Regions from separate parts of the Halovibrio sp. HP20-59 genome, predicted to be linked through region 2. Evidence: predicted binding sites of a transcription regulator. Region 2 holds the regulator's gene; the other holds the start of a gene.
What was found. Region 2 encodes PhoB, which activates phosphate uptake and scavenging genes when phosphate is short. Its sites were predicted from a motif close to TGTCATANNNNTGTCANA; they were not measured.
Positions count from the first base shown of each region.

Region 1: the regulator PhoB is predicted to act here: its motif matches at 3,199-3,216, upstream of RZA33_RS10900 (CYTH domain-containing protein).

Region 1 is NZ_JAWJUW020000008.1:25,721-30,929, reverse strand. Features, by position in the region: gene argA (amino-acid N-acetyltransferase) at 1-938, opposite strand, end outside; gene RZA33_RS10910 (anion permease) at 1,154-2,419, opposite strand; gene RZA33_RS10905 (TIGR00153 family protein) at 2,430-3,110, opposite strand; gene RZA33_RS10900 (CYTH domain-containing protein) at 3,248-4,147, shown strand; gene RZA33_RS10895 (L-threonylcarbamoyladenylate synthase) at 4,266-4,889, opposite strand; gene RZA33_RS10890 (PHP domain-containing protein) at 4,977-5,209, opposite strand, start outside.
Region 2 is NZ_JAWJUW020000009.1:29,417-34,625, reverse strand. Features, by position in the region: gene RZA33_RS11625 (NAD(P)/FAD-dependent oxidoreductase) at 1-396, opposite strand, end outside; gene RZA33_RS11620 (chorismate--pyruvate lyase family protein) at 448-1,083, shown strand; gene ubiA (4-hydroxybenzoate octaprenyltransferase) at 1,122-2,012, shown strand; gene phoB (phosphate regulon transcriptional regulator PhoB) at 2,153-2,842, shown strand; gene phoR (phosphate regulon sensor histidine kinase PhoR) at 2,845-4,131, shown strand; gene RZA33_RS11600 (copper chaperone PCu(A)C) at 4,938-5,209, opposite strand, start outside.

The DNA.
Region 1 (5,209 bases), on a different contig from region 2:
CGGCGCTCAAGCGGCTCCAGCAGTTCCAGCAGGCCCGCCACATCGTTGAGCGTGGCCGGGCGCAGTTGTTCGTAGCGGTGCTGGGTGATCATGGTACCTACACCGTCACGGGTGAACAGCTCGCCCAGCAGGGCATCGTGGTTGTGCCAGGACAACAGGTGCGTACGCGCCACCCCTTCCCGTGCGGCGGTGCAGGCAGCCTGCAAGTGGCGGGCTAACTCGCTACCTGGTACGGCGTGGGTTAAGCGCGGTTCGGCTTCCGCCGGTGATAGCTGGCGCAGCAGTGCGCCCTGTTCGTCTTCCAGCCCTTCGGATTCACCGAGCAGAATCAGCTTGTCGGCTTTTAGCGCCACGGCGGCGTGCTGGGCAACTTCGGAGGCGTCCAGGTCAAACACTTCGCCAGTGCTGGAAAAGCCCAGCGGTGGCAGTAGCACCAGCGAGCCTTTTTCCAGCAGGCCTTCAATGGCGCTGGCGCGCACCCGGCGCACTTCGCCGCTGTGATCAAAATCAACACCTTCGCGCACGCCTAGCGGCTTGGCAGTCACCAGGTTGCCAGAAATCACGCTTAGCTCCACCCCATGCAACGGCGTGCTGGGCAAGCCAAGGGAGAGCCGCGCTTCCAGCCACAAACGCTGGCGGGCGGCGACCTGTTCTACATGGGCCATCACCGCACGGTCGGCCACCCAGCGGCCCTCGATGCGCGTGGGCTCGACGCCCGCAGCGGTCAGCGCTTCATGCACCTGGGGACGAATGCCAAACACCACCACCAGGCGAACGCCCAAGGTATGCAGCAGGGCCAAGTCCTGAATCAGCTGCTCCCCGCGGCCAGACGCCATGGCTTCGCCTTCAATTAAGATGACAAAGGTTCGTCCCCGGTGGGCATTAATATAGGGGGAAGCGTTACGAAACCAATCAACAAAGGGGAAGCGCGTATCCAAGGGCCGCTCTCCGGCAGCAGGTGAAAGAAACAGTCTCAAAACAGTCTCAAAACAATCTCAAAAACAATCTCAAAAACAGACTCCGGTTACTTTACCAGAGCACGAAAAACAGCGGCACCTTCAAATGCCAATCTGCTCAATCTAATGCAGATAAACATGAAGATGCCGCTGTGATGGTATCGCTTAACGGTGTCTAAAAGCGTTCGAGCCTAAATTTAGCCGAACATGCCCTTGAACATAAAGAAGAACAGAATTGCGAGACCTGCCCCTGCGGGCAGCGTAATCAGCCAGGACGCCGCAATTGTGCCGATAACCCGCAGGTTCAATGCCGCCATGCCGCGCGCCAGCCCTACCCCAAGAATCGCGCCGACCAGAGTGTGGGTAGTAGAAATCGGCAGGCCAGTGCCCGAGGCCAACACCACCGTCGTGGCTGCCGCCAGGGTAGCGGCAAAGCCACGGCTGGGAGTCAATTCGGTAATCCCGGTGCCTACGGTCGCGATGACCTTATGACCGTAGGTGACCAGGCCCACCACGATACCGCCGCCGCCAAGTACCAGCACCCACCAAGGCACCAGTGCAGAGCTGCCAATTTCACCACCGGTTTGCACCACGCTGATCACTGCCGCCAGTGGGCCAACCGCATTCGCCACGTCGTTGGAGCCGTGGGCAAAGGCCATGGCGCAGGCGGTGAAGATCATCAACACGCCGAACACGCGCTCTACGTTGGCATAGCCGAAGTGGTCGTTAGCATTGTGCTCGAACTTGATACGCCGCTGCATGATCAGGCCGATGCCCATAATCACCAGACCCAGCAGAATCGACAGCAGCAGGCTCTGATTAAAGGTTAGATCGAGCCCTACGTGGGATAACCCTTTGGTCAGCGTGACCATCGAAACGATAAAGCCCACCAGAAACACATAGCCCGGCACATAGCGTTTGGCGGCCGTGAACGGGTTGGCATCCTCGAAAATCAAGTGGTGTACCGATTTAAACAGCACGAAACCGATGGTGCCTGCCAACAAGGGTGAGACCACCCAACTGGCGGCAATCTTGCCAACTGCACCCCAATCGACCATTGCGGGGCCTAGCCCGGCGACCGCAAAGCCCACAATCGCGCCGACAATCGAGTGCGTCGTGGAAACCGGCCAACCTTTCATGGAAGCCACTAGCAGCCATGTTCCCGCGGCCAGCAGTGCTGCCAGCATGCCGTATACCAGCAGCTGCGGGTCCTCCTGCAGTAGCTCAGGGTCGATAATACCTTTACGAATCGTATTGGTAACCTCGCCCCCGGCTAACCAGGCCCCTAGAAATTCAAAAACAACAGCGATCAAGATCGCTTGTTTGATGGTGATCGCTTTCGACCCCACCGAGGTGCCCATTGCATTGGCCACGTCGTTCGCGCCAACGCCCCAGGCCATAAAGAAGCCAAACAAACAGGCCAGAATAATGAAGATTTCACCGTACTGGGCAATAATCAGCATGTAAGTCCCCTTAGCGGGCAGTCAGAATCTGCAGACGGCTACCCACGCGCTCGGCGCGGTCGGATAGTTCGCCAACCCATTCAATGATCTTGTAGAGAAACATCACATCGACGGGGGGCAACTGGCTCTCAAGGGAGAACAGCTGACGACGAATAATCACCTGCTGGTCATCGGCTTGGTGTTCTAGGGTATGCAGTTCACGGATCATCTTCTGCATCACATCAGAGACGTTTTTACCAAAGCCGGACTCAAGTAGATCCTTGAGCTCTTCCAACGCTTGGCGTGCTTGTGCCACACAGGCAACGCTGGTTCGGATATAGTCACGCATGGGATCAGCCAGCTCATCCGGCACGCGCATTTTACGCCCCAGCATAATGCCGGTAATGTCGCGTACCTTATTGGCAATTTTGTCCTGTACGCTGATCAGGTCGAGCAGGTCAGAACGCGAGACCGGCAGGAACATGGTGTTGGGCAGGTTCAACCGCAGCTCGGTTTTCAGCGTATCGGCGTCATGTTCTAGATGGGTGACGTTTTCGCGCAGTTTTGCCGCGGTGTCCCAGTCATTGGCAAGGGTTGCTTCAAAAAACGGCAACAGCTGATCAGCACATTCATTCGTCTTGACGATATGCGCCAATAACGGCTGGAATGGCGAGCGGCCAAACATCGAAGAAAAAGGATTGGAGGTAACCATAATGCCTTTTAGCCTGTTTTCGGGGAGCCTGGAAATGGCGGCGCCAGTATAAAGAGTGCGTCCGCCGCCGTCATGAAAAGTTCACAAATGTCATCAAATATTCATCTAAATGTCACGATAACGAGGTGGCTAGCGTCATGAAAAGCCTAAACCCCATGGAAGTGGAACTTAAACTGGCCCTCGCCCCTACAGGGCCTGCGGCGCTTACTCAACACCCGCATCTCGCTGCACACCCCGAACATCAGCAATCGCTGACCAACACTTACTTTGATACCCCACAGGGCGATTTAGCCGAGGCACGCATTGCGCTACGCCTACGCCAGGTAGACAACCAAGTGCTACAAACGGTGAAAACCGCAGGCCAAGGCGGTGGTGGACTCTCACAACGCGAAGAGTGGGAATGGCAGGTGTCTAGCCCACAGCTGGATCTCGCTTCAATTGCAAAACTCCCTCCTTTCCAAGGCGAACTCAGCGGTGTGCTAGAGGCCCTCGCCCCCCAACTCAGCACCGATTTCACACGGCGTAGCTGGCAGCTAAAAGAGGGCGTACAAGGTCAGGAGAGTCATATCGAGTTGGTATTGGATGAGGGCGAAATTATTAGCGATGGCTACCGTACGCCGATTCGCGAGTTGGAACTGGAATTAAAGAGCGGCGAACCTGAAGCGTTATGGACGCTAGCTCTCATGCTTGCCGAACAGGTGCCGCTGCGCCCTTCGGACAGCAGTAAGGCGTCTCGCGGCAATGCACTGAGCAACCAGTATTGGCCGTTGCCCGAGGCTCATTCCCCTGCCGAGTGGCTGCACCGCGCTACGCTGGCGCTGGACGCCTACCACGACAGCCAACAAGCCAGTTTTCTAAGCGACGCCAAGCAGGCACTGGCCACCCTCGCCGACCATCCCGAACTGGATACCACCGCTCGCCGCTATGCCCAGGCACTTCCCGGCGCGCTCGATGAGTACGGCCAGCCCAATACGGCCTACGGTAAAGCGGCGTTAGCGCTCGCGCATCGTTTGGCGCACCAAACCGCGCTGCGCTAGCCATTGGATGCTCGTTTCAGGGCTGTATCGGGATTCATTTCAGCTAGACGACAATAGCGACGAGCCACGTAAAAAGACGCGCAAGAAGAACCGGCGGCTGACTAGCTTACGCCTAGCGCTAAGCCTGAAAAGGCGTGATATCGCCGCGCCCTTCACGGATGATTTTCGGCGGCAGTTCGCGCAGGTCGATGACGCTGGTGGGGTCTAAATGGCAGGCGCCGCCGTCGATAATGGCATCCAGGTGGGCGCCAAAACGCTCGCGGATCTCTTCCGGGTCGTTCATGGGCAGGTCATCGCCCACCGGAATCAGCGTGACGCTCATCAACGGCTCGCCTAATGCGGCCAGTAATGCGTGGGTAATACGATGATCCGGCACACGCACGCCAATCGAGCGACGCTTGGGATGCAGCAGTAAGCGCGGTACTTCTGAGGTGGCATCCAGAATATAGGTGTAAGGGCCGGGGGTATGGGCTTTCAGCAACCGAAATACATCGTTATCCACCTTGGCGTAGGTGCCAATTTCCGAGAGGTCGGAGCACACCAGGGTGAAGTTGTGTTTATCGTCCAGTGAACGTAGCCATTTAATCTTCTCGATGGCTTTCTTCTCACCCAGGTGGCAGCCAAGGGCATAGCCCGAATCTGTTGGATACGCGACCACACCGCCTTTACGAATGATCGCAATCGACTGATCGATGAGGCGCTTTTGGGGGTTTTCCGGGTGAATCTGAAAATATTGGCTCATTGGTAACTCCTATCCGTAGACACTGCGTATACAGCATAGCCGACTTGGCTTTTAACTGACCGGCTTCTGAAATGACCCGGCTGTGATTTAACCGACCGCCAGTAGGCCGGGTAACGCATCGCGCAGATGCACCAAACGAGGGTGCTGCCATATGGGGCGCGCCGCCGTGCGCGGCACTAGGCTCATGCTGCCGGGCGCCGCATGACTGCCAGGGAAGTGAAAATCGCTGCCCATGGAGGCGTATAGGTCGCGCTCCACTAGCTGACGCGCCAGATCACGGGTGCTATCCGGGTTTTGCTGGCCGCTGACCAGTTCAACCG
Region 2 (5,209 bases):
CAAGGTGTCGTAGCGCAGGCGATCACCGCCTAGCGCTTGGCTGTCGCTAAGAAGAACGGTTTTGTTATCCACATCCAGTGCGTTTGCCTGGGCGTGGATAACAACGCGGGCATCTAGCTCTTCGCCCAGTTGAGCGGCATTTCGTTGAGCCAGCTTGTCGGGTTTCAAGTCCTTGGCAAAGCCGGTGGACAGCAGTGGTTTGCTGTAATCGTCACCGCTGTCGGCGCTAATCAGCGTTATTGTACGTTGCTCACCCAGTCGGCGAAGCGCGCGCGCAAGACCGACCCCCGCCATGCCCGTGCCTATAATCACCAGCGCAGCGTGAGACATTGAAGATACCTTATTCGTTGACGTTCTCTGGGTCGTTGACGTCTTCTGGGTATAGGATGCTGACATGCAGACACCAAAAAGGGACGCTAAAAAAAGCGCGGGAACAAAAGCCTACCAATGCCCCATGTTACACTAGCTGCTCCGTTTATTGTCTTGGAGAACTCGGTGACGCCTGCTGCTTTTCGGCAACCGCCGCTATTTCCGCGTTGGCGCCCCATTCACGCTGCGCGGCCAGCAATGAGCAGCGCTTGGTGGCAGTGGGTGGCCTCAACCGACTCATTGACCGCTCGCTTAATCGCCGCTGGGAATGGAAAATCTTTTCGTGTGCGGGTGTTACGCCAATGCATCGGCTTGCCGCAGCGCGACGAAGCGTTAGCACTTAGTCTTGCGCCCCGCCGCTATGCCTGGCTACGGGAAGTAGCGCTGTGCCTAGATGAAACGCCTTGGGTGGTGGCTCGCTCGGTCGCCCCGCTTGCGCAGCTAAAGGGCCAGCGTTTGGAGCGCCTGGGCGAACGCTCGCTAGGCAGCTGGCTATTTCGCCAGCCAGGTGTGGTGCGCGGGCCGCTGGAAGTAACGACTCACTCTCCCTCGTTTGCTAGCGTTAGCGGTATACAAAACGACTGCGCTTGGGGCCGTCGCTCCGTTTTTTATCATGGCTCTAAGCACGGCTATCAACACGGTGGCCTGTCACTATTAGTGCAGGAGTTCTTTTTGCCGGCGATGACGGATGACCTTGGTCTGCCTTCGCGCTAAAGTCGTTGAATTATAGTGTCTCATTTCGAGAGGTAAGCATGGATCGTTCACTGCTGCGGCCGAAGGGATTTGCTCGCGTGGCTGATTTTCTACACTTAATGCGCTTAGACCGACCCATTGGCACCTGGCTGCTGATGTGGCCGACGCTGTGGGCCCTGTGGATTGCTGCGGATGGAGTGCCCAAACGCAATGTGCTGCTGATTTTTATCGCCGGGGTGTATGTCATGCGCGCGGCGGGATGCGTGGTCAACGACTACGCCGATCGGCATTTTGATGGCCATGTGAAGCGCACTAAAAATCGCCCCCTGGCGACGGGGCGGATTAGCGAAACCGAAGCCCAGTCGCTGTTTGCCGCCTTGGTGGCCGCTGCCTTTGTACTGGTTTTACTGACCAACTGGTTTACCGTTTTGCTCTCGCTGGGCGGCGTCGCGCTGGCGATTATTTATCCGTTTATGAAGCGCTACACCCACTTCCCGCAGGTAGTGCTAGGGGCGGCTTTCTCCTGGGCGATTCCGATGGCCTTCGGCGCCGTGCAGGGCCATGTTCCGCTGGAGGCTTGGTTACTGTTTGGCGCCAACGTGCTGTGGACAGTGGCCTACGATACCCAATACGCCATGGTGGATCGCGACGATGATGTAAAAGTGGGCATTAAATCCACGGCCGTGCTGTTTGGAAACGCCGATCGTTTGATAATTGGTTTACTCCAGCTGGCAACGTTAGGGTTGCTGGCGTGGGTGGGCTGGCAGGTAGCGTTAGGCGGGTTCTTTTGGTTAGGGCTTGCTGCCATGGCGGCAACGTTTATACATCAGCAGCGGTTGATTTACCGGCGCGAACGAGGCGCGTGCTTTCAAGCGTTTCTGAATAATTTTTGGTCGGGCCTGCTGATTTTTGCGGGTATTATATTAAGTTGGTGGCCGGCGGTGGGCTAATAGTGATGGTTGTCATGTAACTGTCATCAAGTCATGGTGTGATCGTCACTGACATGTCATTAAACTTTTTTCTCTGAGCTAGTTTTCATTGAACTAGATTTCTTTGAGCCAGTTTTCTTTGAACACCGTGAGGCTCTGGTATGACCGCCAAAACCGTTCTGATTGTCGATGATGAAGCGTCGATTCGCGAGATGATTGCGGTGGCGCTGGAAATGGCTGACTATCGCGTGTTGGAAGCGGATAACGCCCAAGATGCCCATGCCATGGTGGTCGACCATCAACCTGATTTATTGTTACTTGACTGGATGATGCCCGGCACCAGCGGCATCGAGCTGGCTAGGCGCTTAAAGCGTGAAGAGGCAACCGCCGAGATACCCATTATTATGCTGACCGCCAAAGGCGAGGAGGATAATAAAATTCAGGGGCTTGAGGCCGGTGCCGATGACTATATTACTAAGCCGTTTTCGCCGCGGGAATTGGTGGCGCGTCTAAAAGCCGTGCTGCGTCGTGCCACACCGCGTGGCGTTGAAGATCCCATCGAGATCAATGGCTTGCTGCTGGACCCCGTGAGCCATCGGGTCAGTGCTCACGGCAAAGCGCTGGAAATGGGGCCCACCGAGTACCGTTTGCTGCAGTTTTTTATGACGCACCAAGAGCGCGCTTACACGCGTAGCCAGTTGCTTGACCAAGTATGGGGCGGCAACGTTTACGTTGAAGAGCGCACGGTCGACGTGCATATTCGGCGCTTGCGTAAGGCGCTGGGCGATGTGCATCAAAACCTGATTCAAACGGTTCGGGGTACCGGATACCGTTTCTCCGCACGGGTGTAAATGTGCGCTTATGGAGCCGTGAACTGTGGCGACTAGCCTGGCTGGCAACGCTGGGTACTTGCATTGGCTGGCTGCTAGGCGCGGCTGGGCTGGGGCTTTCGGCAGGGCTTGCGGTATGTCTCTTTTACCATTTGCGCCGGCTCCGTGAGCTTTACCTGTGGTTAACCCTTCAACCCCACGATGAACCACCCGCCGCCCGCGGGATGTGGGGTGAGCTGTTTGACCGTTTATACCGCTACCAAAAAAGCCAGCGCATCACCCAAAGTCGACTGCGCGCGACCTTAGCGCGTATTCAAGAATCGTCGGAAGCGATGCGCGACAGTGTAGTGATGCTCGATCGCCACGGCGATTTAGAGTGGTGGAATAGCGCGGCGACGAACATGCTGGGGCTACAAACCGCCCATGATCGCGGCCAGCATATTACCAACCTTCTGCGTGACCCGAGCTTTATTCGCTACTTTAATTCCCGCGATTACAGCGAACCGCTGACGCTAACCTCGCCGATAGACGAGCGGCGTATCCTGCAGTACCAAATCACCCTGTACGGCGACGACGAGCGTTTGGTAATGGCTCGCGATATCACCCGTTTGCATCGCCTGGAGCAAATGCGCCGCGACTTTGTCGCCAATGTGTCGCATGAGCTGCGTACGCCATTAACGGTGCTTTCCGGCTATTTGGAAACCTATAGTGATATTAGCGATCAGCTGCCGCCACGTTTAGGGCGCAGTATTCAGCAAATGCAGGAACAAACCCAGCGCATGCAAAATTTGGTCAATGATCTATTGCTGCTGTCACGCTTGGAAATTGATCAAGGCGGAAAGGACCACCATCCTCTGTCGCTTGGGCCGCTACTCCAGAGTGTATGCGACGATGCGTTGGCACTATCACACCAGCGTCATACCATCAGCGTGGCGGTTGAGAACGACGCCCGTTTGCTGGGTAGCGAACAAGAAATCCGCAGTGCCGTTTCTAACCTTGCCTTCAATGCCGTGCGCTACACGCCACCGGGCAGTCACATTACCTTACGCTGGAAAGCGACTGCTAACGGCGACGGCTGCATCGATGTCGAAGATGACGGTGAAGGGATTGACCCGGTGCATATACCTCGTTTAACCGAACGTTTCTACCGCGTTGATAAGGGCCGCAGCAAAGCGACCGGCGGCACCGGTTTAGGCCTGGCAATCGTAAAGCATGTGTTGTTACGCCACGATGCCCAACTGCAGATTGAATCCCACCCCGGTAAAGGCGCGCTGTTTCGCTGCCTCTTCCCCGCCTCGCGACTCTTTTAATTTAGCAAATGTCTCGCCGCACGATATTTGTAGAAGTATGTAATATTGACATGTAAGGGTGGTTCAGTGTTACGCATGTGCCTTTTTTACACACTTCTAAAGGGTTTATTGTGTCATTGAGGCACTCCTTTAGGTATTGTTTTATTTATTAACTCTCTGTTTTTAAATAGATAATTTTTTTATTTTGGCTGCTTGGCATATCTTCTGCAGCATAATGGTTAAGTGAATAGACAGTACTGTAAAAACAGTCTTATTCAATCAGTTAAGATATCAAAGAATGCTTCACCATAGGACGATGAAGCGAACAACAGGATGTTGAAAGGCAAGGATGTCACAGGATTCAAGGATGAATCGGTAGGTGGTCAAAACGCTGGTCAGGGTTAATTCCAAGGTTGGATCCCCGCACAAGGAGTGGAAGCTAGCGTTAGTTACTACCTATACTTATTCTGATATCGGGCCCCACATTGTTGGGGCCTAATTTTTGTGCGATTACTTATTTTCGCTCCTTACGCTGATGCCTGCTGGCTTAATGAAAGACAAGCATGACGGAAACGTTTGGTAACAAATCTTTGCATTTGTCGCGAAATACACTACTATTAAGTGGCAAAGAAAAATGCTCAAGGATGTCACATTGATAGGGATACATAGCGATTCATGGAATGAATCAGACGGCAATCAAAACGCTAGTCAGGGTTAAAATCCAAGGTTGGAGCCCCGCAAAAGGAAAGGAAGCTAGCCTTAGTTATTGTCTACACGTTGTGTCCTTAGGCCCTGCTGTTACGCAGGGCCTAATTTTTGCCAGCATATCAATGGTGGTGCCCGTCAGCGGCTTCGCTACCCTCTTGGGCGCTTTGTACCCAGACCTCTATATCAACATCACCCTGTTCCGCGAAAGTTAGGGTGAGAGGAAACTGCGCACCTTCTTTAAGCGGCTTGGTTAATCCAATCAACATTAAGTGATAGCCCCCACCAGGGCGCATGGTGTAAGTGTCACCTGCCTCGATACGCAGCTCATTGACATGACGCATCTGCATCATATCGCCATCCATCTGCATGTCGTGCAGTTCTACATCAGCAC